3 regions of the Parageobacillus sp. NEAU-HV-2 genome follow, and region 1 is predicted to be linked to each of the others. Evidence: riboswitches for the same ligand, from Rfam matches in the RefSeq annotation. Region 1 holds a riboswitch; each other region holds the start of a gene.
The links. Region 1 has a riboswitch for thiamine pyrophosphate ahead of tenA (thiaminase II). Riboswitches for the same ligand answer to the same signal wherever they lie in the genome.

Region 1 (10,440 bases):
AAACCGCTTGGCAAAACCGATTCGCTAGTTTCCAATATTATTGCGACGACGCTGTGTGTGTTCGGTTGGGGCTATTTCCTATACCAAGGGGTAGTCGATCCGCTTGGCGGCATCAACACGTTGTGGCCGCTGTTCGGCATTGCCAACCAAATGCTGGCGGGAATTGCGTTGCTATTCGGTACGACCGTGCTGTTTAAAATGGGCAAAAAAGCGTACGTTTGGGTAACGCTGGTCCCGACTACTTGGCTTTTAGTTGTCACGCTCACCGCAGGATATCAAAAGCTGTTCCATAGCAATCCAAAAATTGGTTTTCTCGCCCATGCGGATATGTTTAAAAATGAATTAAATCAAGGAAAAATCTTGGCTCCTGCGACCAATGAGGCGCAAATGCACCAAATCATTATGAACGACTACATTGATGCAACGCTTTGCGCGATTTTCATGCTTGTTGTGATTGCCATGTTGATTTCGGCAGTAAATATGTGGATAAAAGTATTGCAAAACAAACATGTACCGTTGAAAGAAGCACCTTACATCCCACGGGATGGAGGAGAAGGGGCAAAACATTATGCTTAAGCGGCTGCAAACCATTTTATCTTATCGAAAGCAATTTCTTGATTTGCTTGTCGGCGTTCCCAATTATGAAAAATATGTCGAGCACATGAAAACACACCATCCGGGAGAGCCGATCAAATCAAGAAAAGAGTTTTTCTGCGAAGTGCAGGAAGCGCGCTACAACGGGAAGGGTGGAAAAGTTTCGCGTTGCTGCTAAGCAGATAAGAAAGGAAAGAGGGGAAGAACACGTTCCCCTTTTTCCTTTTATAACGCTTTATGTTTGGCGGTCGTGCGGAAATGAACAGCGCGACTGTTTCCTATTTTTATGTTTTCAAGGAGGGAATACATAGATGCGCATTCTTGTCGTCGGCGCCGGCGCGGTCGGCGGTTATTTTGGCGGAAGATTGCTCGAAAAAGGAGTGGACGTGACATTTCTTGTCCGGGAGCGGAGAAAAAAACAGCTGCAGGAGAAGGGACTAGTGATTCATAGCGTTCACGGCGATGCGGTGCTGTCTCCGAAGCTGCTTGTAACGGGTGAGCAGGCTGAGCCGTTTGATGTCGTCATTTTTTCCAACAAAGCGTACCATCTGCCGGAAGCGGTTCGCGACGCGAAACGGTATGTTGGCGAAGCAACGTTGATTTTGCCTCTGTTAAACGGCATGGCGCATATGGACATGCTTTGGGAGGAGTTTGGCAAAGACAATGTGCTCGGCGGGCTTTGCTTTATTGAAACAACATTAAATGAACATGGGGAAATCATACAAACGAGCGCTTCCCATGATGTCCGCTTTGGCGAATGGTCCGGGGAGCGGACGGAGCGCGTTCTTGCGTTGGAACAATTATTTTCCGGCTGCAACGCCCGTTTCCGTTTAAGCGAGCACATTGTAATAGATATGTGGAATAAATATTTATTTATCGCAACGATGTCCGGAGTGACGACGCTGTTTCGTGCGCCAATTGGCCCAATTCGGTCGGGAGAATACGGACAAGAAGTTGTTGGTGGTTTGCTGAGAGAGATTGCAGCTATTATGCAAGCGCATGGCGCGCCATTGACAGAAGAAATGATCGATCGGCAATTGGCCCAGTTAAATAAAATCGAAGCGGCGATGAAATCATCGATGCAGCGCGATATGGAAAAAGGGCAGCTGATTGAAGCCGACCATTTGCAAGGCTACTTGCTTTCATTGGCAAAACAATACGAAATCGAAACGCCGCTGTTAAAAGTGGTGTACCATAATTTAAAAATTTACGAGACGAATCACTCCAAAACAGAGTAAGGAAGGGAAAAAGCGCAGCCTTCGATATGTGTCGAAAAGAAGGCTGCCTTCTTTTTTGCAAAAAAGATTGTATATTGCCATCATGTAGTGTACATTTCATAGTGAAAACGTATGCACAAAAATAGGAGGATACAGCCTTGGAGAAAGCTTGGTGGAAAGAAGGAGTGGTATATCAAATCTATCCAAGGAGCTTCATGGATGCGAATGGGGACGGAATCGGCGATCTCCGTGGAATTATCGAGAAGCTTGATTATTTAAAAGACCTTGGAATTGATATTATATGGATATGTCCGATTTACAAGTCGCCAAACGCCGATAACGGATATGATATCAGCGATTACCATGCGATTATGGAAGAGTTCGGAACGATGGAAGATTTCGATGTGTTGCTGAAGGAAGTTCACCGACGCGGCATGAAGCTGATTTTGGATTTAGTCATTAACCATACAAGCGATGAACATCCATGGTTTATCGAATCGCGTTCATCAAGGGACAACCCGAAGCGGGATTGGTATATTTGGCGTGATGGAAAAAACGGCCGAGAGCCGAACAACTGGGCAAGTATTTTTGGCGGCTCCGCCTGGGAGTACGATGTGAAAACCGGCCAATATTATTTGCATATCTTTGATGTAAAGCAGCCAGATTTGAACTGGGAAAATGAAGAAGTGCGCAAAGCGCTTTATCAAATGGTGAATTGGTGGCTCGCTAAAGGCATTGACGGCTTCCGCGTTGACGCGATTTCCCACATTAAGAAAAAGCCGGGATTACCGGATTTGCCGAATCCAAAAGGGTTGGATTATGTTCCGTCTTTTGCTGGTCATATGAACCAAGAGGGGATTATGGAATATTTAAAAGAGCTGAAAATGCAAACGTTTGCGCGCTATGACATTATGACGGTCGGAGAAGCGAACGGCGTGACTGTCGACGATGCCGAACAATGGGTCGGCGAAGAAAACGGCATTTTCAATATGATTTTCCAATTTGAACATTTAGGGCTATGGCAAACAGGAACGGATGGTGGCGTCGATGTGCGCCAATTAAAGCGCATGCTGACGAAATGGCAAAAGGGGCTCGAAAACCGCGGCTGGAACGCGTTGTTTTTGGAAAACCATGATCAGCCCCGCTCCGTTTCGACATGGGGAAATGACAAGGAGTACTTGGTCGAAAGCGCCAAGGCGCTCGGCGCACTCTATTTTTTAATGCAGGGAACTCCTTTTATTTATCAAGGCCAGGAAATTGGGATGACGAACGTTCAATTTCCGAATATTGAAGACTACAATGATGTCGCCATTAAAAGAATGTATCAAATTGAACGGGAAAAGGGCCGCTCCCATGAAGAAATTATGAAAGTGATTTGGAAAACGGGGCGCGACAATTCGCGCACGCCAATGCAATGGTCCGACGCGCCAAATGCTGGTTTTACGACGGGAACGCCATGGATGAAAGTGAACGAAAACTATAAGACTATTAATGTTGAAGCACAATTGCGCGACCCGAACTCCGTGCTTTCGTTTTACAAAAAAATGATACAGCTTCGCAAGACGAATGAAGTGTTCGTTTACGGAACATATGACTTGCTTTTAGAAAAACATCCGGCGATTTATGCGTATACAAGAACGCTCGGCAGTGAAAAAGCAGTCATTATTGTGAACCTGAGCGACCAGCCAGCATTGTACCGTTATGACGGCATCCGCTTAAGTTCCGATAATTTGGTGTTGCAAAACTACGACGTCCGACCGCATAAAAACGCAACCCGCTTTAAGCTAAAGCCGTATGAAGCGCGCGTGTATTTGCTTCGACATGAATCAAGCTAGCGCTCTATGTCTTTTAATCTAGCGACAGGGGACAGCCAGAGAATTATGAAGGTGGAGGCGGCAAATCCGAATTCAGGACAGCTATTCCAGCTTCAGATCAAGTAGCAATTTGACCTAATCGCTTCAACGTACTAGGCTTGTCAAATTTTTTAGTCTCTGAGTTTTTGCAATGTCCTTTTAAATCTATGACTGCGATAATTCGAGTTCAATGCATGCGATCTAATGTCGCATGTTTATGAAGCGGCAATCATTTTTGTTTCGGCTTAGTTATCTATGGGGAAATTTGCTAACCAAACAAAAAAGCTGTTTGCCTGTATTAGAAGAGACAGGAATGCTTTTTAATGTTGTTATCTACATTTTTAGGAAGGATTTTTTATATTGGTGCGGAATATGGATAAGAAAGGAGGAGGGAAATCATGGATGACATTCGCTATCCAATAGGAAAGTTTAAAGCCCCGGAAGCATTTCGAAAAGAGGATGTCGGGCGGTGGATTGCCGATATTCGCCAAGTGCCTAGCGCATTGCGGGAGGCGGTCAGCGGATTGAATGAAGAACAGCTGAACACGCCGTATCGCGATGGTGGGTGGACAGTTGCTCAAGTTGTGCATCATATCGCCGATGCGAGCATGAATGCGTTTTTGCGCACAAAATGGACACTGGCGGAGGATGTTCCTTCGATTAAACCGTTTGAGGAGAATGATTGGGCAAAGACGCTAGAAGCCCGTTCACTATATGTCGAGCCATCGCTGCAATTGCTCGAAGGCCTTCACGAGCGGTGGGCGTATCTACTAGAATCGCTGAGCGACGAGGATTTTCAACGGAATTTTTATCATGAAGGTACAAAAGAGAACGTCCCTTTATATGTATTAATCGCCATGCACGCATGGCATGGCAAACATCATACGGCGCAAATTGTCTCGTTGCGACAACGTAAAGGATGGAACTAAAAGCTGCCCGGGCAGGCAGCTTTTTTATCTTAATATAATGAGAAGGGAGAAAAACTTATACTGAAAACCGCTGTGCCGCCTCGCACATGTGGTATATATTTGGAGGAAAGTGGCTTTGTGAAATAGTAGTAAAAAAATAAGGTGAGCATATCTTATGGATTTCCAATAAGCTTTTCTCATAAAAAATTAATCTATTTATGTTACACTAAACTGTATTGAGTGTTTGGTTTAAAATGAATGATTGGAGGGAGTTTGTGGTGGGTGAACCACAAAGTCAAACAATAGATGCGACTAAGGAAAAAATTTGGACGAGAGATTTTGTGCTCATTTGCTTAGCCAACTTTTTTGTGTTTCTTGGCTTTCAAATGACATTGCCGACTATCCCGCTGTTTGTCGAGCATCTTGGCGGCAATGACCAGCTGATCGGCTTAGTGGTCGGGATTTTCACCTTTTCGGCATTAATTGTGCGGCCGTTTGCCGGCCATGCATTAGAAGCAAAGGGACGGCGTTTTGTATTTTTGATAGGGCTGGCGATCTTTGTCCTTTCGGTGGGATCGTACAGCTTTATTACAAGCATTTTGCTGTTGTTTATGATGAGGGTTATTCAAGGGATCGGCTGGGGCTTTTCCACTACTGCATCAGGCACGATTGCCACGGACATCATCCCAGCTAGCCGCAGAGGCGAAGGAATGGGATATTACGGACTGTCAGGGAATATAGCGCTTGCGTTTGGACCATCGCTTGGACTATTGCTTGCCGGAATGCTGTCTTTTGCACCCCTTTTCTTGATTTGCGCCGCGTTAGGATTGGCTTCCTTACTGTTCGCTGCGAATATTACATATAAAAAAATCGAACAGCCGCAAAAGCTGGCACACCACAAATGGGACATTTACGAAAAAAGTGCGTTAGAGCCTTCGATTCTGCTTTTTTTTCTAACCGTGACATTTGGCGGAATTGCTTCGTTTCTGCCGCTATATACCGCGGAAAAAGGAATTTCAGGGATTCAATGGTATTTCCTGATCTATGCGCTTGCCTTAATGGTAACAAGAACGTTTGCCGGCCAATTGTATGACAAAAAAGGACATCAGGCCGTATTTATTCCGGGTGCCGCGCTTATTTTGCTGGCAATGTTATTGTTGGCATGGCTGCCGAACAACATGATTTTATTTACGGCAGCGATTCTTTACGGACTAGGATTCGGAACGGTACAGCCGGCGCTGCAGGCATGGTCTGTCGAACGAGCGGAGAGAGATCGTAAAGGAATGGCAAACGCGACCTTTTTCGCCTTTTTCGATTTAGGAGTCGGGGTCGGCGCGATGGTCTTCGGGCAAATCAGCCATTGGTTCGGATATGCAAGCATTTATCTCACCGCAGCGCTGTCGGTGTCTTTTTCCATTTTGTTTTATTTATTTGTGCTGAAGAGAGAAAAGACGCTGTATAAACAGCGTGAAAAAAGGGTGGCCCAAAAGTGATGATCACTTTTAGGCCACCCTCTTTTCTTACCGGCGCGAATGCACTTCATAAATCGCAAACTTTAAATAATCTCCTTCATCAGCGGCCAGCAGCTTCGGATGGTCGTAGCCGGCGCCGTTCCAGTATACTTGCCGCAAAATTTTCTTCGCGTCAAACGCCGCTTCGGCGATCATCGCTTGGAAAAGATCGGCGTGAACATGGTACGAGCAGCTGGCGGTAACGAAAAAGCCGCCGTCTTTGACCAGCTTCAAGCCGTTTAAGTTAATATCTTTATAGCCGCGCAGCGCTTTCGGAACGGCATGCGCGGATTTTGCGAACGCCGGTGGATCGATGATGACAACATCCCATTGTTTTCCGTCGCGAACCGCTTCGCGCAAATAGTCAAAGGCGTTGGCGACGACAAATTCGACGTTCGTAAAGCCGTTTAAGGCTGCGTTGCGCTTCGCTGTTTCAATCGCGTGTTCGGAAATATCGACCGCGGTGACATGTTTTGCCCCGTATAAGCAGGCGTTCAGCATAAACGAACCGGTATGGGTAAAGCAGTCAAGCACTGTCGTGTTGCTGTCAATGAGCGGTTTAATTGCCGCCCGATTTTGCCGCTGGTCGAAGAAAAATCCTGTCTTTTGTCCATTTTCAATATCGACAATATATTTGACGCCGTTTTCTTCAATGAGCACTTCCGTTTCCGCTTCGCCGTACCAAAAGCCTTTTTCCTGCTCTAGTCCTTCGAGTTCGCGGACGTACACGTCATTGCGCAAATAAATCGCCCGTGGCTGAAACACTTCCAATAAGCCGCGCAAAATCCAGTCTTTTCGTTTTTCCATGCCGAGGGAAAGAATTTGCGCGACAAGCACGTCTTCGTACTTATCCACGATCAGCCCTGGCAAAAAGTCGGCTTCCCCATAAATGGCGCGGCATGAGCGGACGCCGGGAATCATCCGTTCGCGATACGCCCATGCTTGGCGGATGCGCTCGACAAAAAATTGCTCATTTAACTCATCCTCGGGATTTTGCGTCAACACGCGGACAATCATTTGCGATTTTGGATTAATATAGCCTTTGGCTAAAAAGTAGTTCTGATGATTGTATACATCGACGAAATCTCCCGGTGCAAAATCGCCTTCAATATGATCAACTTCGCTTTGAAAAATCCATGGATGACCTTGTTCGAGCCGTTTTTTTCGGTTTCGTTTTAAAAATACTTTCGCCACATTCTCCACTCCAATATGATGTAGTCATTTGCGTTTTTAATAATACCGAATTGCGGGCAAAGACGCAATGAAGACAACGTTTGTCGACATTTGACAGGGTTATTTTTTTGAGATATCGAATAATGATAAACATAGCATAGAAGGAAAAGAGGGATGCCATGATCATTGCGACAACGGATTACATACCGGGAAAACAAGTGAAAGAGTATATCGGGTTTGTCCAAGGCAATACGGTGCAGTCCAAACATATCGGCAAAGATATTATGGCCGGGCTGAAAACGATCGTCGGTGGGGAGATTAAAGCGTATACGGAAATGATGGATGAAGCGAGAAAGATCGCGATTGAACGCATGGTGGAAGAGGCGAGGCGCCAAGGGGCGAACGCGGTGATCGGCGTGCGGATCACAACGGCGGCGATTATGGCGAATACGTCGGAAATTTTGGCATACGGCACGGCAGTGATGGTGGAATAGGAAAAAGGGTTGACAACCATTTTCCAAGTGATATGATAAACTCAAACAAAAAAATTTCATAACGGACGCAATCCACTAGGGGGGCCTTTAGAAAGGCTGAGATCAAAGTGTGCCTTTGAGACCCTTAGAACCTGATCTGGGTAATACCAGCGTAGGGAAGTGGAGCAGCGCAGTCGCGGATCGATATTTTGCTGTAGTTTTGACGACTCGTATGCAACGCCACTTTCTTTACGCCTTTGTAAAGGAAGTGGCGTTTATTTTTTACGAAAAAAGGGGGAGAAGAGGATGTCATTTGCAAAAGAAGTGAGGAAAAAGGCTGACCCGATCTGGCAGGCAAGCTTTCATCACCCGTTTGTCAAAGAATTAGGAGAAGGGACGCTTGATCTCACCCGTTTCCGCTATTATGTGATGCAGGATGCCTATTATTTGCGCCATTTTGCGAGAGTGCAAGCGATCGGGGCGGCGAAGTCTCCAGATCTAGCGACAACCGCAAGGCTGGCGCATCATGCCCAGAGCACATGCGAAGCGGAATTGTCCTTGCATGAGACGTTTGCCGAACTGCTTGGCATTACTGACGAAGAAAAAGCGGCTTTTATCCCGGCGCCAACGGCATACGCCTACACGTCCCATATGTACCGGGCGGCGTATGAAGGGCATTTAGGCGACGTCATTGCCGCGATTTTACCGTGCTACTGGCTTTATTATGAGATTGGCGAAAGATTAAAAGATTGCAAGCCAGACGAGCCGATTTATCAAAAATGGATTGGTACGTATAGTTCTGATTGGTTCCGCAGTTTAGTAGAAGAGCAAATCGCCCGTTTGGATGCGATCGCCGAAGCGGTCACGGAAGCGGACCGCAAGCGGATGGAGCAGCATTTTCTGATCAGCAGTGAGTATGAGTACGAATTTTGGGAAATGGCTTATCGTTTAGAAACATGGCCATCAGCAAGAAAGGAGATGCAAGCGTATGTCCACAACAACTAAAGGATTGAAACTCGCTGATATTTTAACAACGATTGTGATTGCGGTGGTATTCGGCATCATTTATAAAGTGTGGGGACCGTTGTACGACTTTGTGAAAGTGTTTGGCTTTCATCTTGACCAATTGATTTATGGCATGTGGTTTATCGCCGCGTCAGTAGCTTATTTGCTCATTCGCAAGCCAGGAGTTGCCCTGTTGGCGGAAATTGCCGCTTCTTCCGGTGAATTGATCATGGGCTCTGAATGGGGGCTTGAAGTGCTTATTTACGGAGTGATTCAAGGGTTGTTGGCGGAAGCGGTGTTTGCGGCATTTCGTTATAAGAGATTTGACGCATTGGCTGTGTCGCTCGGCGCGATCGGGGCGACCATCGGCTCGCTGGTGATGGATTTTTACAAAGGATACATTGAAGCGCTGGCACCTTGGAACTTGGCGTTATTCTTGATTGCCCGCTTTGTCGGCGCGGTGGTGATTTCCGGATTTTTCGCCGTTTCGCTAGTAAAAGCGTTAGAGAAAACGGGGGTAACGCAAATGTTGCGTCCGGCTTCGAAAGATGATTATGATGCGCTCGATCGCTGAAAAAGGTGGCGGTGAAGCAATGAAACCGATCGTTGCTGTAGAGCGGCTCCGCTTAAAATTTCCAGGCAAAGATACGCTGTTGTTTAAAGATTTATCACTTACCATTTACGAGGGAGAAAAAGTATTGCTGCTCGGTCCGTCCGGGTGCGGCAAATCGACGTTGTTGCAAGTGCTGTCTGGATTGATTCCGCATTCGATCGACGTGCCGATGAAGGCGGAGCGCTTGCAGCTCCCGACGAACTGGGGATATGTGTTTCAAGATCCGGATACGCAGTTTTGCATGCCGTTTGCGGACGAGGAAATTGCTTTTGCCCTTGAAAACATCGGCGTGCCGAGAAGCGAGATGCACCATCGGATCCAAACGCTGTTAGAAAAAGTCGGGCTGTTTATTGAGCCGCATACCGATATTCACACGCTGTCAGGCGGGATGAAACAGCGGCTGGCGCTGGCGTCCGTATTGGCATTGGAGCCGGATGTGCTGTTTTTGGATGAGCCGACGGCGATGATCGATGAGGAAGGAACAAAAGAGATTTGGCAGACGGTGAAACGGATCGCTAAAGAGAAAACGGTCATTATTGTTGAACATAAAATCGATCATGTGCTCGATTTTGTGGACCGCATCGTTTTATTTAACGATGACGGGGAAATTATCGCCGATGGCAAGGCACAAACGGTGTTTGCCAACTATAAAGACATCATCGCTTCTCAAGGAATTTGGTATCCGGGCGTATGGGTGGAATATATGGCAAAGCGGCAGCGCCGGAAAACGGAAAGCGGCGGGGAGAAAAGGATATATCTCCGCCAATTTCAAGGCTATCGCTCCAATGAGGTGAAAATCCTTGTTGAAGAAGCGACCGTACATGCGGGGGAATGGATTGCTGTCACGGGCAAAAATGGCGCTGGAAAAAGCACGCTCTTGCATGCGCTCATGAAGCTGATCCGCACCGATGGAACATATGAGCTGTATGGCAAAGACAGCAAGCAGCTTAAACAGCTGCACCGTTTGCTTGCCTTTGTCTTTCAGAATCCGGAATTCCAGTTTGTCACCAATTCCGTACGCGAAGAGCTTGCTTATTCGCTTCGATTGGAAAAACGGAAAGAGGCGGAGATTGCAGAAACGGTGGAACAGCTG
Region 2 (10,440 bases), on a different contig from region 1:
CACTTTCCCCATTTCCATCGTTAGCAGTCTAGCGAGCTGTTCTTTTCTTTCTTTTAATAAATAGCCGACTTTATATAGCACTTCCGCCCGTTTTGGCGCCGGTACGAGCGCCCACTCTTTTTGCGCGGTCTTCGCTGCTTTTACCGCTGCATCGACATCCGCTTCGATCGAAACCGTCACTTCTCCAAGCGTTTCGCCATTTGCCGGATTAATCACCGGAGCAAATTGTTTGCTAACTGATTCTTTCCATTCCCCATTAATAAAATTCAATGCTTTCACAATACAGTTTCCTCCTTGTCGTTTATTTTCTATAAAAAATTTATGCATCTACTATCATGGCTATTATGCAAATGTTTACCGAGAATTCGACCGCTTTCGCAACTCGTCGATCGTCGCTGTCACGGAAATTTGGTTCGGATCTGTCATGACTTCGATCACCGTTGGTTTTGTTTCGTTAAAGGATTGAATGAGTGCTCTATTAAATTGATCTTCTGTTTCCACGCGAATGCCGTTGGCGTTTAAACATTTCGCTAATTCGGCAAACGATACATGTCCCAAATCCGTCCCGATGACCCGTTTCGGAAAGTGAAGTTCTTGATGCATGCGGATGGTTCCATACATGCAATTGTTAAAGACGATACTAATAATCGGAATATGATATCTAGCAGCGGTCTCCAGCTCCTGCATCGTCATCATAAAACCACCGTCTCCTGATAGAGAAACGACGACGCGCTCCGGGAAAGCAAGCTTGGCGCCAATCGCCGCCGGCATGCCATACCCCATCGCCCCAGAAGTAGGACCAATATACGTATGCTCCTCGGTAAACTGGAAAAAGGTATGGAGCCAGCCGGCGAAATTGCCAGCATCATTCGTGATGATCGCATCGTTTGGCAAATGTTGTTGCAAGCCGGCGATGATCGCTTCATTTAAGTTCCGTTTTTCCGGCGGAAGCGTCGATACTTGCTCATACTGTTTCCGTCTCGCTGCCGCCCAATCACGCCAAGACGGCTGTACGGCGATTTCTAGCAATTTTAAGAGCGTTTCTTTGCAATCTGCTAGGATGGAAATGTCCGGTGGATATACTTTTCCTAATACATCACTGTCGATATCGATATGAATAAGTATCTGATCCGGCGACAGCAAACGATAATCTTGTGTCGTCACTTCCGATAATCGTGTCCCAATGGCGATCACGACATCGGCCTGTTTTACCGTTTCGACAATCGATTTCGGCGTCCCTAATCCAAGATGGCCGACATAAAGTGGATGGTCATTGGGGAACACGTCATGTCGGCGAAAAGCAGCCACCACAGGAATGGAATATTTTTCAGCAAATAACCGCAATAGCTGTTCTGCCTTCGCTAGCTTTACCCCTCCGCCGGCAATGACAACTGGCCGTTTCGCTCTTTGCAATATTTCCTGCACGCTCCGCACATCCTCTGCGCTTGGAACAGGTCTTGGTATATCTACATCCGAAACGATGGCTTCAGCAATATCTTGAAGAAATATATCTTCTGGAAGAGAAATGACGACAGGTCCTGGCCTGCCCGTTTTCGCAACGCGAAATGCCCGCTGCACCAGCTCCGGTATTCGTTCCGCCTCGCGAATTTCCACCGTCCATTTTGCAATCGGTTGGAAAAACCGGTCTAAATCGACCTCTTGAAACCCTTCCCGGCCGCGGAAATGGCTGTGCACTTGCCCTAAAAATACAATCATCGGAGTAGAATCTTGCCTCGCCGTATGGACACCAATCGCTAAGTTGGCCCCGCCGACTCCCCGCGTCGCCAGCACAACTCCGGGTTTTCCCGACGCTTTTGCATAACCTTCCGCCATAAACGAGGCGCCTCCCTCATGGCGAGCAGAAATGAGCTGAATAGAAGGTTCATCAAAAATAGCGTCCATTAGCGGCAAATAGCTTTCTCCCGGCACGCAAAACACATGGGAAATGCCCTCTCGTTTGAGGCAATGAACGATCGCTTTTGCCGCGGTGATGTTGCGGATCGTCTGTTTCACCATTTCTACGCCTCCCAATCAATTTGTTTCCATCGTTCAATCGCTTGCTGTAATCTCTCTATTGGCGCTGATAAAGATACTCGAACATATCCTTCCCCTGAAGGGCCAAATGCCGTTCCCGGCGTCACAATCACACCTGCATCTTCAAGCAGCTTCGCGGCAAATTGTTCGGAGGAATACCCTTTGAAAACAGGAATCCATAGGAAAAAGGTAGCTTTCGGACGCTGCACTTGCATACCCAACGCCTGCAGCGCATCGACCATCATATTCATTCGCTGCTCATAAATTCGGTTATTTTCTTGTACGGAATGATGGTCACTCGTCAGCGCTGCCGCCGCTGCTTTTTGAATCGGAAGAAACTGGCAAGTATCCGTGTTGCTTTTAATAATTGAAAGCGCTTTAATCATCTCTTTGTTTCCGACGATATAACCGATGCGGCAGCCTGCCATGTTGTAGCTTTTCGATAAAGAACCGAATTCGACCGCTACTTCCTTTGCCCCGTTTACTTGTAAAATGCTTAGCGCTTTAAATCCTTGGAAAGTAACAAACGAATAAGCAGAGTCATGGGCGATGAAGATGCGGTGCTTTTTTGCCAGCGAAACCGCCTCGGCGAATGTATCCATGCCGACAGTGGCCGTCGTTGGATTACTCGGATAATTTAAAAACATGATTTTCGCATCTTCATAAATGGTCGAAGAAAGCTTGGAAAAAAGAGGAACATAGCCATTTTCCGCATCGAGCGGTAAATAAACGCTTTTCCCCCGTGCGAAATGCACGGCAGTGCGGTAGACCGGATAGCCGGGATCGGGAATCAACACCGTATCTCCCGGATTGAGCATAGCCTGCAGTAAATGTACAATTCCTTCCTTTGATCCGATTAGCGCTAATACCTCGGTATCGGGATCCAACTGCACTCCATATTCCCGCTCGTAAAAACGCGCTACCGCTTCCCGGTATTCTTTGCACCCCGCATACGGCGAATACGTATAATTGGTTGGCTCGTTTAACTCTTCTTTTAATTTTTCCACCACAAAAGACGGCGGCGGTAAATCAGGTGCGCCGATTCCTAGGTCAATGACATCGACTCCCTTCTTGATCAACTCTTCTTTTTTCCTTTGAAACTGCGAAAATAAATAAGGAGGCATCGTTTGGACGATATCGGAAAACACATTCATCCCTATCCCTTCGCATGAAATAAATACCTTCCCTCTAAATCTATGCTTTTGCTCATTTATTTCATTCACGGCATCCTAAGTTAACAAAAATGATGGTGAGCGGAACCTTCAACCAACCTAACAAAAACCGTTTCATCCAAATAAAAATAAGCGGCCAGTATCATCATTCGATGATGAAACTGGCCGCTGTCTACGCATGCAGATCGCCGGCAAAGGCGCCGCAATAGACTACGCAGTTTTTTCACTATCATACTTATGCATCCAAGAAATCAGTCATGAATATTTTTTATCGCTGCTTTTGGAAATGTCAGTTACAAGGATCGGATCCCCATCGATACATACTTTAATTCGACAAATTCGAAAATCCCTTCTTTGCCGCCTTCTTTTCCGAGGCCCGATTGCTTCACGCCACCAAACGGCGCTTCGGCTACGGCCGGAAACACATCATTAATGCCGACGATGCCGTATTCTAACTTCTCCATGACCCGATACGCGCGGTGAAGCGAGTCAGTGAAAATATAGGCCGCCAAACCATACGGTGTATCGTTCGCTTGACGAATTACTTCCGCCTCCTCGGCAAACGGCTGCAACGGCAGAAGCGGGCCAAATGTTTCCTCGTTCATCACTTTCATCTCTTTCGTTACATTCGCCAATATCGTTGGTTCAAAGAAATATCCCGGATAAGACCCTTTCCATCGTTTTCCGCCGTAAAGAACGAAAGCCCCTTTTTGCACAGCATCGTTTAAATGGTCTTGCACTTTTCTTACCGCTTCTTCGTTAATCAATGGCCCGATATCGGTTGTCTCCTCAGTGCCAATTCCGATGGAGAGCCGTTTCACTTTGGCGGTTAGTTTGTCGAGGAAAGCATCCCAAACGCTCTGCTGCACATAGACGCGGTTGGCGCAAATACATGTTTGCCCACAGTTGCGGAACTTGCTCGCCAGTGTCAGTTCCGCCGCTAAATCCAAATCAGCGTCCTCAAATACGATCACCGGCGCGTGGCCACCAAGTTCCAGCGACAGTTTTTTCACTTGATCCGCGCTTCCTTTCATTAGCAGCCGCCCGACTTCCGTCGAACCGGTAAACGTAATCAGCCGCACATCGGGATGATTCATCCAGCACTGTCCGATCGAAACAGCATCGCCGGTGACAAGGTTGACCACACCTGGTGGGATCCCTACTTCTTCTAGTATCTTTACGATTCGATATGCCGTCAACGGCGTCTCTGGCGCTGGCTTTAACACGACCGTGCACCCAGCGGCAAGGGCCGGCGCTAGTTTTCGCGTAATCATCGAAGCTGGAAAGTTCCACGGAGTAATCGCAGCGACAACGCCAATTGGCTGCGGGATGACCATCAGCCGTTTATGCTTGTTCGAAGACGGGATAATTTCCCCATAGAGACGGTTTGCTTCTTCGGCATACCAGAGAAAATAGCTGGCGGCGGAATCAATCTCCGCTCTTGCTTCTTTGAGCGGTTTTCCTTGCTCTGTTGTTAAAATAACGGCAAGTTCTTCTTTTTGTTCCTTCATTTTTTCATAGGCCGCGTATAAAAATTGAGATCTCTCTCTTGCCGTTTTCCCTGACCAGTCCGAAAACGCCTGGCGGGCGGCCCGTACCGCTTGTTCTGCATCTCTTTCATCCCCATGCAAAACTTCTGTAATCGTTTCCAATGTCGCAGGATTTTGGACTGGAAGCGTTTTTCCGCTTTTGGCGTCCTGCCACGTTCCATCAATAAAAATCGTTTGCGTGTAACGCGAAAAAGTGTTCATATTTATTCCTCCCCCAAAATAATTCAAACCAGTTGCCGATAAATCCTAAGCATCTCAATGCCACTATATAAAAAACGGGAAGGAAAAATGACAGAAGCATGAAACAAAAAAACTCCCTCATTCCCGCTTTTATGAAAGGAACAGGAATGAGAGAGGCATTCTCTCATATTTTTCAATAATATAAAATCTCAACATATTGACACTTGATACATTTTCGCATAAATGGCGTTTCTAAAAATGCATGGCGGCAGTTTCTTTGGATGTGAGCAATTTGCCGTTCTAATTTAGAAATTTTCTCTTTCAGCTCAACAATCTCCTTCTGCAGCGCCTGAACATTATTGGTAGAGGGAGGAACCATGTTCGACAAACTCCTTCGCTTTTTGTTTCATCCCTTCTTCTTTAACCGCTCGTTGCAAATCATGCGAGATTTTCATCGAGCAAAACTTTGGTCCGCACATCGAACAAAAATGCGCGACTTTCGCTCCTTCCGCCGGCAATGTTTCATCATGATATTCCCGGGCGCGGTCCGGGTCGAGCGAGAGATTGAATTGATCGTTCCAGCGAAACTCAAAGCGTGCTTTCGATAGCGCATCATCCCGCTGCTGCGCGCCTGGATGTCCTTTTGCCAAATCAGCGGCGTGGGCGGCGATTTTATAAGCGATGACTCCTTCGCGCACGTCGTCTTTGTTCGGCAATCCTAAATGCTCTTTCGGCGTCACATAACAAAGCATGGCCGTTCCGTACGCGCCGATGATCGCCGCGCCAATCGCCGATGTAATATGGTCATATCCCGGCGCGATATCGGTCGTGAGCGGACCTAGCGTATAAAACGGCGCGCCTTTGCAAATTTCCACTTGCTTGTCGACGTTTTCCTTAATTTTATGCATCGGCACATGCCCCGGCCCTTCGATCATCACTTGTACATCATGCTTCCACGCGATTTCCGTCAATTCTCCGAGCGTTTCTAATTCGGCAAACTGCGCTTCGTCATTGGCATCGGCAATCGACCCCGGCCGCAATCCGTCGCCAAGCGATACGGCAATATCGTACGTTTTTAAAATCTCGCATATTTCTTCAAAATGCGTATATAAAAAGTTTTCTTCGTGGTGTGCTAAACACCATTGTGCCATAATCGAGCCGCCGCGTGAAACAATGCCAGTCGTTCGATTGACTGTCATTGGTATGTAACGAAGCAGCACGCCCGCATGAATCGTAAAATAGTCTACCCCTTGTTCCGCTTGTTCGATGAGCGTATCACGGTAAACTTCCCACGTTAAGTCTTCGACGACGCCGTTCACTTTTTCGAGCGCTTGATAAATCGGAACCGTCCCGACAGGTACAGGGGAATTGCGAATAATATATTCTCGTGTCGCATGAATATGTTTTCCCGTCGATAAGTCCATAATCGTGTCTGCTCCCCAGCGCACCGCCCAAAGCATTTTTTCTACTTCTTCTTCAATGGAGGATGTTACTGCGGAATTGCCAATATTCGCGTTAATTTTTACATGAAAACGACTCCCAATAATCATCGGTTCACTTTCCGGATGGTTAATATTCGAAGGAATAATCGCTCTGCCTGCGGCAACTTCCTGGCGCACGATTTCCGGATCTATATTTTCACGAATCGCAACAAATTCCATCTCCGGCGTAATAATCCCTCGTTTTGCGTAATGCATTTGCGTCACAGTTTTTCCTTTTTTTGCGCGCAGCGGTTTTCTCTCGAAAGGCAGAACAATCTCGGATTGTTTCCCATTACGAAATCCGTTATCTTCCGGTTTCACGGGACGACCTTCGTATTCTTCAACATCCTCTCTTTCTAAAATCCATCGTTTTCTTAGCGTCGGCAATCCTTTTTGAATGTCCGGCTGAAAATCAGGATCGGTGTAAGGACCGCTTGTGTCATAAACACGAACAGGTTCATTTTCGATGATTCCTGTTTCCGTCTTTGTCGGACTTAACGTAATTTCTCTCATCGGAACGCGAATATCCGGCCGTGAACCTTCGACGTACACCTTTTTACTGGCAGGAAATTGCATGAAAGATGGGATGTTTTGCATGTAACTTCTCCTCCTTCAAAATAGTAGTGAGGACCTGAAGTTACACCAAAACGCGGGGCAAGATAGGAGAATATATGCGGAAATAAAAATCGGGTTCTCTAAAAGAACCCGATGGAACGCAAATAGCGAAACGTACGCAACAAACACATACACTCCCGCTATCTACTTCCCTACGCTGGCATAACCCAGATCAGGTTCAAAGGGTCAAAGAACTTAAGCGCGTTCTTTTCTCAGTCCAAGCTATTGGACTCCCCTAGTAGATAAGCGACAAAGTTATTTAATTTTCTTAATCTTAACATGTTTATAAAGCAATGTAAACAGTTTTATACCGTAAACCGCTTCAACATCGTTTGCATATCTTCTGCCATTTTGTTTAACGACGAGGCGGACGAAGCAATTTCCTCCATCGATGCCATTTGTTCTTGTGTCGCCGCCGAAATGTTTGCTGCTCCAGAAGAAGATTGTTCCACAATCTCTGTCATGTGCTCAATGGATGCAGCTACCCGTTGCGCGTTTTCCGTCATTTGCCCGATCGATGTGGATACTTGTTCGATTTGGGCATTGACTTCGCTGATAGATTGGCGGATTTGTTCAAACGATTGTCCAGCCGTTTGCGCAACATCGAGCCCTTGCGATACTTCGCTAACTACTGTTTCCATCGATTCAATCGCTTTTTCCGTTTCTTCTTGGATATAGCCGATCAGCTGCGAAATTTGCTGTGCGGACTGAGCAGACTGTTCCGCCAATTTGCGAACTTCATCCGCCACAACGGCGAACCCTTTTCCTTGCTCCCCAGCTCTTGCTGCCTCAATCGCCGCATTTAAGGCAAGCAAATTCGTTTGCGAAGCGATGCCTGTAATCACTTGGGTGATTTGGCCAATTTCGTTCGAACGCTCTCCAAGACCTTTGATAACTTGTCCAAGTGATTGAACATGTTCATAAATAAACTGCATTTGCTCTTCCATTTGCGAAATCGACTGTTTTCCGGATTGCGCTTTTGTCGATGTTTCATTTACGTTCGTTGAGACGTGCTTCGTATTCGTCGCCACTTGCATAAGCGTATCGGAGATATCGTTCATCGCTAACGATGTTTCTTGCACCGTCTTTACTTGCTGTTCCGAACTTAAGGAAATCGTCTCCATTGTTGACGCAATTTGTTCCGCTGCTTTCGTCGTTTGTTCCGCGATGGCTGTTAACTGTCCGGAAAATTGCGCCATCTCATCGGAATGGCGCTGAATGTTGGCGATGACTTCCTGCCACGCTTGGGCCATGTTATTGAGCGAGAGTGCGATCGGCTTTAATTGTCTTACTTCATTCATAGGAACACGTGTGGACAAATCTCCATTTGTCATTTTATCTAAATGATGATTAATAATAGCAATGGGTGCGATAAATCGCCGATAATTCAACATAGCGGAAACGATGCCAAGAATGGCTCCAAATAATACCGTAATCACAAATGTCCACCAAAACGCTGCGCCACGGATGTCATTTCCTAAACATATACCAAGGTTGATTAAAGCGGTACCGGGAATGACAACGAACATCGTGCGTAAAATATAACTATGTAACGACAACCTTCTCCCTCCCCTTTTTTTCTGTATATAAATAATTTTACTATCAATTATAGAATGCGAGCAAGAAACCCCCTAGTTTTCAGCTATAGGGATGAGAGCGAGCGTCGGACGGGAGAAGGGATTCCCCCAGGAATCCCCCTTCCTTTAGGCATGGAGAATGATCAAGTCCGAGAATTATTTTTGCATTACTACTTTCTTATTGAGCACTCTCGTTTCCAAACACGCAAAATGCCTATCCGAAGCGAATAGACATTTCCTTATTTTCTATATAATAACAATTGCGCGATGCCAACAAAATATTCTGACTCACGAATAATATGGTTCAGCACTACTTTTGCCGTTGGATTTTTGCTTACTGCTTTGCTTTCCGTTTTTATTTGTTGGCATAACTTAATAAAATCAAGACTTTGCTGTAAGCAATGAGATACTAACTGCAACACTTGTTGGTAAAGCTGATAAGGAACGTAATACCCCGTGCGAATGACCGACTCAATGTACCTTACTACTTGCTGATGCGTCGCAGAAAGTACTTCTTCCCATTTTTTCAGTGCCTCAACATATGAGGGCTCTAAGCCGCTAACAAGCTCGCGAATAACAACCGTATGCTCCTCTTCTTGATGTTTCCAAAATTCCGCTTCGTCTAAAATACGCAGCGGCATTTGCTGGCCATAATAAAATTGCATATCTTCCCCCTCCCCATTTTCATCTTTTCGTTTTATGTGTATGGGAAAAAGAGGAAAGATATGCTTATCCTCCGCTAGTATACGTCATTTACCTTTTTGTCATGCTCTTACGCCTTCTCTAGCGTTTATTGTTTGATCTCTATGTATTTCCTTCATTCGTCTTTTTGCCACAAGATGATAATAAACATAGCAAGCAACGATAAATGGGATGCCGCAATATAGAGCCATGCGCTGGTCCTGGAATAAACGCAAGACTGATAATAATGACTAGATTGAATGCAAAAGCAAGAAGCGGAACAAATGGATAAAGCGGTGTTTTATACTTTAGTTCACGAACATCCCCACCTTGGCGAAGAAATGCTTTTCTTCCTAAATAATTAGATAAAGCGATCGACGCCCACACCGCCACAGCGCCAAATCCTGCAATCGACGTTAACCAAACATAAACAGTGCTTTCCGCGTAAATGCTGCATAATAAGGAAAGGCATCCAATGACCATACTTGCGATAAGTGCGTTAATCGGAACACCATTTTTCGATAGTTTGCTAAAAAACGGGCTAACCATCCCTTGGCGAGACATCGACCATAATACACGCGATGTGGCATATAGGCCGGAGTTGGCGACCGATAACACTGCCGTAATAATAACAAAATTGATAATGTCTGCCGCATACGGGATTCCGATACTATCAAACACAACAACGAACGGGCTTTCAACTAAACCAGCCTTTTCCCACGGGAACAACCCGGCAAGTACAAAAATAGCTAGAACAAAGAAAAGCAAAATGCGCCATACCGTGTTGCGAATCGCTTTTGGGACCGTTTTTTCCGGCTCTTTGCTTTCTCCCGCCGCAACACCAACCAATTCCGTTCCTTGGAACGAAAAATTAACAACGATCATTGTCACAAGAATAGCACCAAGCCCCTTTGGAAATAGCCCGCCATGGTCCGTAAAATTGGAAAGCATTGGCGCTGGTTGGCCGTTTTTCATGCTAATAATGCCAAACATCGCAGCTAATCCTAAAATAATAAACAATATCACCGTTACTACTTGTAAGCGCTTCACAAAAATTAGAAAGAATATTTATATTTATTTTAATATTAACATCAAAAAAAGAAGAAATGCAAAAACTTTTTATTAGAATATTAAAAATATAAATCAAATA
Region 3 (10,440 bases), on a different contig from region 1:
CATTATCAAAATATGATATTTCTTCTCTTGTTAGCATCGCTGGCGGGGGCGCACCGCTTCCGGAAGCGGTTGGAGAAAAATTGTTTAAGCTGACAGGAGTGAAATATATGGAAGGATACGGGCTTTCCGAAACGATTTCGCAGACGCATTTTAACCCGCCGGATCGCCCGAAATTGCAATGCTTGGGCATTCCATCGTTTGACGTGGACGCCCGCATCATTGACCCGGCGACGGGAAAAGAGCTTGGCGTCGGGGAAGTCGGCGAAATCGTCGTACACGGTCCGCAAGTGTTTAAAGGCTATTACCGCCGCGAAAAAGAAACAGAAGAAGCGTTTATTGAACTTGATGGAAAGCGGTTTTTCCGCACCGGTGATATCGGCCGCATGGATGAGGAAGGATATTTCTTCATCGTCGACCGCGTTAAACGAATGATCAATGCGTCCGGGTATAAAGTATGGCCGACGGAAGTCGAATCGCTTCTGTATAAACATCCGGCCGTCCAGCAAGCGTGCGTTGTCGGCGTTCCTGACCCGCGCCGCGGCGAGACGGTAAAGGCGTTTATCGTGCTTCAGGACGAATACGTCGGCAAAATCACAGAAGAAGAAATTATTGAATGGGCGAAAACACAGATGGCCGCCTATAAATATCCGCGCCTTGTCGAGTTTCGCTCGTCTTTGCCGATGACATCAAGCGGAAAATTGCTATGGCGGAAATTGCAGGAAGAAGAGTATCAAAAATTAGAAAAAGGGGCGAAAGCATGACAAAAGAAATGGTGGAAACCGTCTGCGGTCCGGTACCGGCGAGCGAGCTTGGCAAAACGCTGATCCATGAGCATTTTGTCTTTGGGTATCCCGGGTTTCAAGGCGATGTGACGCTCGGACCGCTCCGTTTTGAGGAAGTGCTTGAGGCGGGAATTGCCATCGCACAAAAAATGATGGCCCATGGCATTCAAACCGTTGTCGATCCGACGCCGAATGACTGCGGCCGCAATCCGGAATTGCTCCGTCGCATTTCCGAGGCAACCGGGCTGAACATCATCTGCGCGACCGGGTATTATTACGAAGGCGAAGGAGCAACGCCGTATTTTAAGTTTCGCCAGTTGCTCGGCACGGCAGAAGAAGAAATATATGACATGTTTATGGCAGAAATTACGAACGGCATTGCCGATACCGGCATTAAACCAGGCGTCATTAAACTGGCGTCAAGCAAAAACCGGATCACCGAATACGAAAAAATGTTTTTCCGCGCCGCAGCCCGCGTGCAGAAAGAAACAGGAATCGTGATTATCACCCATACGCAGGAAGGAACGATGGGGCCGGAACAAGCGGCTTACTTGCTCGAGCACGGAGCCGATCCGCAAAAAATCGTCATCGGCCATATGTGCGGCAACACCGATCCGGAATACCACAAAAAGACGCTGCAGTACGGAGTGTATATCGCTTTTGATCGCTTCGGCATTCAAGGCATGGTCGGCGCGCCGACGGATGAAGAGCGGATCCGCACGTTGCTCGTGCTGCTTCGCGAAGGCTTTGCCGATAAAATCATGCTCGCCCATGATACCGTCAATATTTGGCTCGGCCGTCCGCCGCAGCTGCCAGAGCCGTTTGCTGCGCTGATGAGCAATTGGCATGTTGAACATGTATTTCAAAATATTATTCCAGCTTTAACGAAAGAAGGAGTGACAGAGGAACAGCTAGAGCAAATGTTTGTGAAAAATCCTGCCGCATTGTTTGCGTAAGCGCCGATGAAAAGACCGTTTCCAAGAAGCGACGATCCGTTGCTTTTTGGGATGGTCTTTTTTTATTGCCACAAAAAAGATGAATATTTTTCCTCTTTCGTTAGAAAATAAAGGAAGACATTTGAAAAAAGGAGTGGGAGAGGTGCCGACAAAAGAAAAGCGACTTCTGCTCTTCTCATTCCTTGTGATCGCTTTGTTTGTATCGCCGTATTTTCTACTTGGCGAGGATGCGCATATGCGAGTCCACGATAATTTAGATTCGAACATTGCTTGGTACAAAGTTGTCACTAGGAGCGGGGAGCTGTTTGGCTCGGTCCATGCGGTCATCCCGCAAATCATTAACGGTCTGCCGCGCAACGCGTTCGGTACGGAGTTTAGCGGGATTGTTTGGCTTCATGCGCTGTTTCCCTCGATTTACGCCTATGGTTTAAGCCAGGTGATTACCCGTGTCTTTGCGTTTATCGGCATGTATTTGTTGTTGAAAAAGCATGTACTTCGCGATGAAAAATGGATGTGGATTCGCATCGGGGCGGCGCTTACGTTTGCCTTGACACCGTTTTGGCCATCGGGAATGTTGAGCACGCTTGGCATGCCGCTCGCGCTATGGGCGTTTCTTAATATCCGTAACGGCGAGCGCTCCTGGGTGAACTATGTCGTGCTTACACTATTGCCGTTTTATTCGAGCTTTGTGCTTGGCTTTTTCTTTTTCTTAAGCGCGATGGGCATATGGTGGTTTGCCGACGTTATCCGCGGAAAGGGATGGAACTGGCGGTTTTTCTTGGCGATTGTCTTTATGACGATTCTTTATTTGGCGATTGATTATCGTCTAGTTCATTCGCTGTTATTTTCCGATGAACCGACGAGCCGCGATGAATATTTCCACGCTCGTTTACCGCTTTGGCGGGTGATCCGCTTAATTTTCAAAAACTATATTCTCGGCCATACGCATGTGATGACGGTGCACGGGCTTGTCATTTTGCCAATCACGCTAGTCGCATTATATATCGTCTGGAAGAAGAAAATATGGCAGCAAGAAAAACTGTTTAACTTTTTGCATGTGCTCAATTTCGCGCTGTCCACATGGTATGCGTTTTGGTTTTATAAAGGTTGGGCACCGCTGACGGAACGCTTCGACTTGTTAGATAAATTTAATTTCGCCCGCTATCATTTTTTGCGGCCGATGGTTATTTACGTGTTGTTTGCCATTTCGCTCAAAATTTTATGGCAGCAAGGACAAGCGTGGAAAAAGCTATGTTTCGCCGCCATCGCCGCCCAGCTGGTGGTGCTAGCGGCGTTTAACGAGGAAATCGTCCATCGTCATAAACCGTCGTTTCGCGAGTTTTATGCAGAAAAGCAGTTTCGAGAGATTAAAGAGTATATTGGACGGCCTGTTCATACATACCGCGTCGCCAGCATTGGCATTCATCCGGCGATTGCGCAATATAACGGGTTTTACACGCTCGATACGTATAACAATTTTTATCCGCTCTCCTATAAACATCAGTTCCGCCAAATCATCGCCAACGAACTCGCAAAAAACAAAAAGCTACGAGAGTACTTCGATGAATGGGGCGGACGCTGCTATATTTTTGTCGATGAACTGGGCAAACATTATATGTTTAAAAAGAATTCCAAGCGAACGATTAAACATTTAGAGCTCAATACCGATGTGTTTTATCAAATGGGTGGCCGCTACATTTTCTCAGCATTGCCGATTGAAAACGCCAGACAAAATGAGTTGGCGCTCGAAAAAGTGTTTCACTCGAAAGAGTCGGCATGGAAGATTTATTTGTACAAGGTGATGCCATAAGGAGGGAGATCAAATGATTGAGCCGATGCTTACGATTGTCGTACCTTGTTATAACGAAGAGGAAGTATTGCCAGAAACGATCCGCCAGCTTCGCGCGCTGCGGGAGGCGCTTGTTGCGGAAAAGCTGATTTCCGCTGACAGCACGCTCCTTTTTGTCGATGATGGGAGCCGCGATGCGACATGGGACATCATTTACAAGGCAAGTTTGCGCTATCCGGAAGTAAAGGGGCTGAAACTGGCGCACAATGCGGGACATCAAAACGCGCTGCTGGCGGGAATGTTTGCCGCGAAAACGCGTTCGGACTGCATCGTTTCCATTGATGCCGATTTGCAGGATGATATTGCGGTCATTCGCGATTTTATCCAAAAATTCCAAGAAGGCTATGAAATTGTATATGGGGTGCGCAAGCGGCGCGATACCGATACGTTCTTTAAACGCCATACGGCGCAAGGCTTTTATAAATTAATGAAAGCGATGGGGGTCGAGCTCGTCTATAATCACGCCGATTACCGTTTAATGAGCCGGCGCGCGGTCGAAGCGCTCGAGCGGTTTGAAGAAGTGAACCTGTTTTTGCGCGGCATCGTCCCGCTGCTTGGTTTCCGTTCGACAACGGTGTACTATGATCGAAAAGAGCGGCTGGCCGGAACGACAAAGTATCCGCTGAAGAAAATGATTGCTTTTGCTCTTGATGGGATTACATCGTTCAGCATCACGCCGATCCGCATGATTTCGCTTCTCGGTTTTGTATCTTTTTTCGTCAGCGTAATATTTGGCATCTATTTTCTTGTTTTAAAATTTACCGGCCATACGCAAACAGGCTGGACGTCGCTGATCACCTCGATTTGGCTGCTTGGCGGCCTGCAGCTGATCGCCTTTGGTTTGATTGGCGAATATATTGGGAAGATTTATAAAGAAACGAAACGGCGGCCCCGCTATATCGTCGATTTAGACTTATTTAATCTGCCAATGCCGCATCGTTGGCACCAGCCTTCTTCGCTTCCTGAGGGGGCAGGAGTGCAGGAAATTCCGCATCATCGCCCATCCTAATATTTTGCTTGCAATATCGAAAAAGAAAGAGTAGACTGTTTGGTGAACAACCATATAGCAATGCGGGAGCTTGCGGAAGCAGGCTGAGAGTACGGCTATATTCCGCCGTTGACCGTTTGAACCTGTTTGGGTAATGCCAGCGCAGGGAAAGTGAGGATGGGGCCGCTTTATACACTTTGCTTGCGCGCAAAGTGTTTTTTATTTTCTCAAAAAAGGAGAGGATGGGAATGGTGAATAATCAAGAAGCGGCAAGTGTATTACAAAAGGTGAGACAAGCTAATCCACTTGTACATAACATCACCAATGTTGTCGTCACGAATTTTACCGCCAACGGCTTGCTGGCGCTTGGCGCCTCGCCGGTGATGGCGTACGCGAAAGAGGAAGTGGCCGATATGGCGAAAATCGCCGGGGCGCTTGTCTTAAATATCGGAACATTAAATCCAACAGAAGTAGAAGCGATGCTGATTGCCGGAAAAGCGGCAAACGAAGCCGGTGTTCCGGTTATTTTCGATCCGGTCGGCGCCGGGGCGACGCCATACCGCACGGAGACGGCGCGCCGCATTGCCGCTGCGGTCAAACTGTCCGTTATTCGCGGCAATGCGGCAGAAATTGCCAATGTCATTGGGGAAACGTGGGAGATTAAAGGAGTCGACGCCGGAGAAGGAAGTGGCGATGTCGTTGCCTTGGCGGAAAAAGCGGCGGCACAGCTAAAAACGGTTGTTGCGGTCACGGGAAAAGACGATGTTGTCACAGACGGCAAGACAACATATGTTATCCATAACGGACATCCGCTGCTCACGAAAGTAACGGGAACGGGCTGTTTATTGACCTCTGTGATCGGCGCTTTTGCCGCGGTGGAACAAGATGTGCTGAAAGCAGCGGCAGCCGCGCTTGTCAGCTATGGCGTCGCCGCCGAAATCGCGGCGGGTGAAGCGGGGGAACAAGGACCTGGCAGCTTCCAAATCGCCTTTTTAAACGCGCTTTCCCGCATCGGAGCGGAAGAGATTGGCCGATACGGCCGCATCGAACAAAAAGGATAAAGAGGGGAGAACATGATGGTATATAAAGCTTTGACGATTGCTGGTTCTGACAGCGGTGGTGGCGCCGGAATTCAGGCCGATTTAAAAACATTTCAAGAATTAGGTGTATTTGGCATGTCTGCGCTCACCGCAGTAACGGCGCAAAATACGCTTGGGGTGCAAGGGGTGTACCCGCTGCCACCGGAAGCGGTCGCACAACAAATTGAATCCGTCGGAACTGATTTAGGAGCGGATGCAGTAAAAACGGGGATGTTGTTTAGTGCAGAAATTATTGAAGCGGTTGCTGCAAAAGTGAAGCAATTCGGGTGGGACCGTCTCGTCGTCGACCCGGTCATGATCGCTAAAGGCGGCGCACCATTGTTGCAAGAAGCGGCGGTAAGCGCATTAAAAACGCATTTGCTTCCGCTAGCGATGGTGGTTACCCCGAACATTCCGGAAGCAGAAGCATTAACCGGTCTTACGATTCGAACGATGGATGACCGCAAGGAAGCAGCGAAACGTCTGCATGAACTAGGAGTGAAGTATGTTGTGATTAAAGGCGGCCATGACGATGATGGGGAAGAAACGGTCGATGTATTATATGACGGCAGGGAATTTTTCTATTTCACAAGCAAACGCATCGAAACAAAACATACGCACGGAACAGGATGTACGTTTGCAGCAGCGATAACAGCAGAGCTCGCAAAAGGAAAAACGGTACAGGAAGCAGTGCAGACGGCGAAATTGTTTATTCAAGCGGCAATTGAGCATGAATTAGGAATCGGTCATGGTCACGGCCCGACGAACCATTGGGCGTACCGGGAAAAAACGGCGCGGTAGGTGAGCAGAATGGCGCGAATAGCAAGCGACACAATGAGGGAACAACTAAAAGTATATTTTATCATGGGAAGCGTAAACTGCACAAAAGCGCCGGCAGAAGTATTGGCAGAGGCGGTTGCGGGCGGCGTTACGCTCTTTCAGTTCCGCGAGAAAGGGAGCGGCGCGCTAGTTGGCGAACAAAAATATGAGCTCGCCAAGCAATTGCAGCACATTTGCCAAGAGCATGGCATTCCGTTTATCGTCAATGACGATGTCGAATTGGCCCTTGCTCTTGACGCCGATGGAGTGCATATCGGGCAGGAAGATGAAGACGCGCGTATCGTCCGCGAAAAAATTGGCGATAAAATTCTCGGAGTGTCCGCACATAGTTTGCAAGAAGCACAAGCGGCGGTTGCGGCTGGCGCCGATTATATCGGCGTCGGTCCCATCTATCCGACGAAATCGAAAGAAGATGCGAAAAAAGCGCAAGGTCCGGAGATCATTCGTTTGCTCCGCGACGAAGGAATCGATATTCCGCTGGTCGCAATTGGGGGTATTACGGCGGACAATGCCGGTGAGGTCATTGCGGCAGGGGCGGATGGTGTTTCCGTGATCAGCGCCATCGCTTCTGCCCCGTCACCGGCGGTGGCCGCGAGACAGCTGGTTCAGGCGGTGCAATCAAGCAAAAAAGGTGCCCAAAAGTAAGGGCACCTTTTTGCTTGCCTAAGAAACTGCTTGTTTTCTTTTCGGCAAACGCAACTCTAAAAGCGGGCGCGTAATTTGTACGATCGGCTTGCTTCCAAGAAGGAGAACAATGAGAACCGACAATCCTAACAGCAGCGGGTAGCCGTGAACGCTCATGATAAAATCCGGAAACTTTGTCTCGTGCAAATATTTTAAAATAAACCCGTGCAAAACATAAACATAAAACGTTCTTGTCCCGAACACGGAAAACGAATAGCGCTGGTTTGGGATCAGAGCGAGAAAACTGATCATCATCAGCGTGCTTGCCCCATAAATCATGAGACGTCCAACAACGCCAACCTTTTCTGGAACGCCAAGCGTATCATACGATTTAGAGCCATACAGCCATTCCTGCGGCAAATCCGGAAAACCGTAATGAATTAGAACGAACATGGTAATGAGCGCAGCAATGGAAAATAAGCGGCTCCGCCGTGTAAATAAGCGCTCAATTTCGCTTTTTTCAAGAAAAAATCCTAGTAAAAAGAACGGGAAAAACGTAAACGTACGCGATAGGCTCAGCCATTTTTCCGCATCGAGCAACCCGGCTCCGACCCCCAAAAGAAGGGCGAGTGACAGCGATATCGATTTTGGTATTTTGGCAAATACCCATAACATCAAGTTCCAGCTGAACAAGCTGATTAAAAACCATAAACCCCAGTGAGGGGTTAATAAATCAAATTCGAGCGAATCTTCTTCATATAAGAAGAAATAATAAATAGAGTAAAGCAGTTGAAAAATAAGATAGGGAACAAGCAGCTTTTTTGTAATTTTTTTAAAATATCCTTGTTGATGGAACTTTTTCGCAAAATAGCCGGAAATAAAGATGAATGCAGGCATATGGAAAAAGAAAATCCAAACGTATAAGCTATGCACCCATAGCACATTGTCGATATATGGGCGGAGAAAGTGGCCGAACACGACGAGGAGCATCAATACGCATTTCGCGTTATCGAAATAATAATCCCGCTCACTCATAGTGCCTTCCTCCTTTCTTACTATACACCAATTCGAATCATACTCCTTCTTTTTTGGGGGGTCAATAGGTTATTATTTCTTGGAAAGGTGTGACAGATGCATGATCGATAAGGAAGAACGGGAAACTACCGACATGACCCAGCTTTTACAAATCATCAACGCAAAAGGGGACGAAGGGGAGCTAGAGCAAATTGTCCATCCTGTATGCAACGACGAATTATTTTGGAAAAGTTTGCGTGCATTAGCAGAGGATAGCGCCAAAACGGAGGAAGAAGGGAGGGGACATTCGTAATGGAAGTGGTGCGTGCAAAACAAATCGCGGAGTCAGGAAAAATCGTGCCAGTCACATTCGAAGGACAGCAAGTAATGATTCAACACGTGGATGAAAAACGGGAAATGGCGCGTATTTATCTCAAGAACAAACCGGAGGAAGAAATGGAAGTACCGGTTCGCCTCTTGCAGGAAGAATAGTCGTACATGTGGATGGCACGCTTCTCGTTTGTATGATATAATAAAAAAAAATGACTCAACATATGGAGTGAATCAAATGAATATCGGATTTGGCGAAATTGCCCTTATCGTTTTCTTCGCGTTGTTAATTTTTGGACCGAAAAAACTGCCGGAGTTGGGACAAGCAGCGGGAAAAACGCTGCGCGAGTTTAAAAACGCGACAAAAGGAATCATCGACGACGAAGAGCACAAAGTACAAAAATAAGGACTTGGCGTTGCATGCCAAGTCCTTATTTTTGTTCTAAATCGCACTCATGCAATGGAATGACTTTTGTTTTTTTCACGAACTTATAGCCAAGCCAGACGATAAGGAAAAGAGGCAACCCGATATAGGAAACAAGCACTCCATACCAATCGATCGTCCCGCCTATAAACGCTGGGTAGTTTTGTCCTAAAACGATAATAGTGCAAAGAACAAAGGCAAAGATCGGACCGAACGGAAACCATTTCGCTTTATACGGTAAATCCTCAAGACTTTTCCCTTGCGCCACATATGCTTTACGGAAGCGGTAATGGCTGATGGCGATGCCAAGCCAAGCGATAAACCCCGACATGCCGGAAGCGTTAAGCAGCCATGTATATACCACTCCATCGCCAAAGAGAGAGGCCAAAAAGGCAAGCGTTCCTAGCGATGAAGTAACAATTAGGGCATTTACTGGAACCCCGCGTCGGTCGAGTTTTGCTAAAAATTTCGGCGCCTTTCCTTCGCGGGCCAAGTCCCAAAGCATGCGAGTCGATGCGTACATGCCGGAGTTGCCCGCCGATAATACGGCAGTTAAAATGACTGCGTTCATGACAGAGGCGGCAAAGGCAATTCCTGCTCTGTCGAACACAAGCGTAAACGGGCTCACCGATACATCACTGTTGGCAAGCTTATCATCTGTATAAGGGATTAACAAACCGATGGCCAAAATCGCCAGCACATAAAACAGCAAAATGCGCCAAAATACCTGGCGAATAGCACGGGGAATGCTTTCTTTCGGATTTTCCGTTTCGCCAGCAGCGACGCCTAACAATTCTGTTCCCTGGAAGGAAAATCCCGCCGCCATAAAGATTCCTAGCATTGCCATAAAACCGCCGTGAAACGGTGCATCTTCGATGGTAAAGTTTTTAAAGCCAATAGCTTCGCCGCCCATGATGCCAAAGATCATGAGGAAGCTGACAATTAAAAAGATGATTACCGTTACCACTTTAATGATGGAAAACCAATATTCCGCTTCGCCAAACCCTTTGACGGATAAATAATTTAATAAAAACATAATCGCCAAACAAATCGCGCTCCATAAAAGCGATGGGCTGTTTGGAAACCAAAATTTCATAATCATCGTCACTGCGGAAAGTTCCGCCGCAATCGTAATCGCCCAGTTATACCAATAATTCCAGCCTAACGCAAACCCTAGCGCCGGATCAACGAATTTCGTCGCATACGTGCTGAAGGATCCGGAAACGGGCATATAGGCAGCCATTTCGGCTAGGCTTGTCATTAAAAAATACACCATAACGCCGATCGCGATATAGGCCGCAAGCGCTCCACCCGGCCCCGCGGTATGCACCGCTCCGCCGCTGGCTAAAAAGAGCCCTGTACCGATCGTGCCGCCAAGGGAGATCATTGTTAAATGGCGTGTTTTTAATTTTCGTTTTAGCCCGCTTTCCGAATGCGAAACAGCTAACGAGTCAGCTGTTGGTTTTGTCAGTGTTTCCATAGTTGAACCACTCCTTTTTGTTATTATAACTTTTACAAAACTAGGATCCTAATAAATAAAAAAGCCGTCGAAGG

Region 2: another riboswitch for thiamine pyrophosphate. It lies ahead of thiC (phosphomethylpyrimidine synthase ThiC); the one in region 1 lies ahead of tenA (thiaminase II).
Region 3: another riboswitch for thiamine pyrophosphate. It lies ahead of thiM (hydroxyethylthiazole kinase); the one in region 1 lies ahead of tenA (thiaminase II).

What each region holds. Positions count from the first base shown of each region.
Region 1 is NZ_JBXUJJ010000001.1:79,359-89,798, forward strand. Features, by position in the region: gene AC1WMD_RS00510 (carbon starvation CstA family protein) at 1-576, shown strand, start outside; gene AC1WMD_RS00515 (YbdD/YjiX family protein) at 569-772, shown strand; gene AC1WMD_RS00520 (ketopantoate reductase family protein) at 906-1,832, shown strand; gene AC1WMD_RS00525 (glycoside hydrolase family 13 protein) at 1,970-3,646, shown strand; gene AC1WMD_RS00530 (YfiT family bacillithiol transferase) at 4,063-4,593, shown strand; gene AC1WMD_RS00535 (MFS transporter) at 4,851-6,065, shown strand; gene AC1WMD_RS00540 (class I SAM-dependent rRNA methyltransferase) at 6,093-7,277, opposite strand; gene AC1WMD_RS00545 (YbjQ family protein) at 7,436-7,750, shown strand; TPP riboswitch at 7,818-7,925, shown strand; gene tenA (thiaminase II) at 8,036-8,734, shown strand; gene AC1WMD_RS00555 (ECF transporter S component) at 8,718-9,308, shown strand; partial or broken gene AC1WMD_RS00560 (ABC transporter ATP-binding protein) at 9,403-9,750, shown strand; gene AC1WMD_RS00565 (ABC transporter ATP-binding protein) at 10,051-10,440, shown strand, end outside.
Region 2 is NZ_JBXUJJ010000010.1:110,388-120,827, forward strand. Features, by position in the region: gene AC1WMD_RS15275 (aldehyde dehydrogenase family protein) at 1-279, opposite strand, end outside; gene AC1WMD_RS15280 (thiamine pyrophosphate-binding protein) at 355-2,013, opposite strand; gene AC1WMD_RS15285 (LL-diaminopimelate aminotransferase) at 2,019-3,188, opposite strand; gene AC1WMD_RS15290 (NAD-dependent succinate-semialdehyde dehydrogenase) at 3,500-4,957, opposite strand; gene thiC (phosphomethylpyrimidine synthase ThiC) at 5,293-7,014, opposite strand; TPP riboswitch at 7,165-7,279, opposite strand; gene AC1WMD_RS15300 (methyl-accepting chemotaxis protein) at 7,338-8,591, opposite strand; gene AC1WMD_RS15305 (DUF2935 domain-containing protein) at 8,849-9,274, opposite strand; partial or broken gene AC1WMD_RS15310 (amino acid permease) at 9,374-10,331, opposite strand.
Region 3 is NZ_JBXUJJ010000003.1:249,731-260,170, reverse strand. Features, by position in the region: gene AC1WMD_RS07610 (long-chain fatty acid--CoA ligase) at 1-761, shown strand, start outside; gene AC1WMD_RS07605 (phosphotriesterase family protein) at 758-1,738, shown strand; gene AC1WMD_RS07600 (DUF6044 family protein) at 1,881-3,548, shown strand; gene AC1WMD_RS07595 (glycosyltransferase family 2 protein) at 3,562-4,596, shown strand; TPP riboswitch at 4,649-4,762, shown strand; gene thiM (hydroxyethylthiazole kinase) at 4,824-5,636, shown strand; gene thiD (bifunctional hydroxymethylpyrimidine kinase/phosphomethylpyrimidine kinase) at 5,652-6,455, shown strand; gene thiE (thiamine phosphate synthase) at 6,465-7,139, shown strand; gene AC1WMD_RS07575 (acyltransferase family protein) at 7,158-8,153, opposite strand; gene AC1WMD_RS07570 (hypothetical protein) at 8,254-8,445, shown strand; gene AC1WMD_RS07565 (H-type small acid-soluble spore protein) at 8,445-8,624, shown strand; gene tatAY (sec-independent protein translocase protein TatAY) at 8,701-8,868, shown strand; gene AC1WMD_RS07555 (amino acid permease) at 8,894-10,366, opposite strand.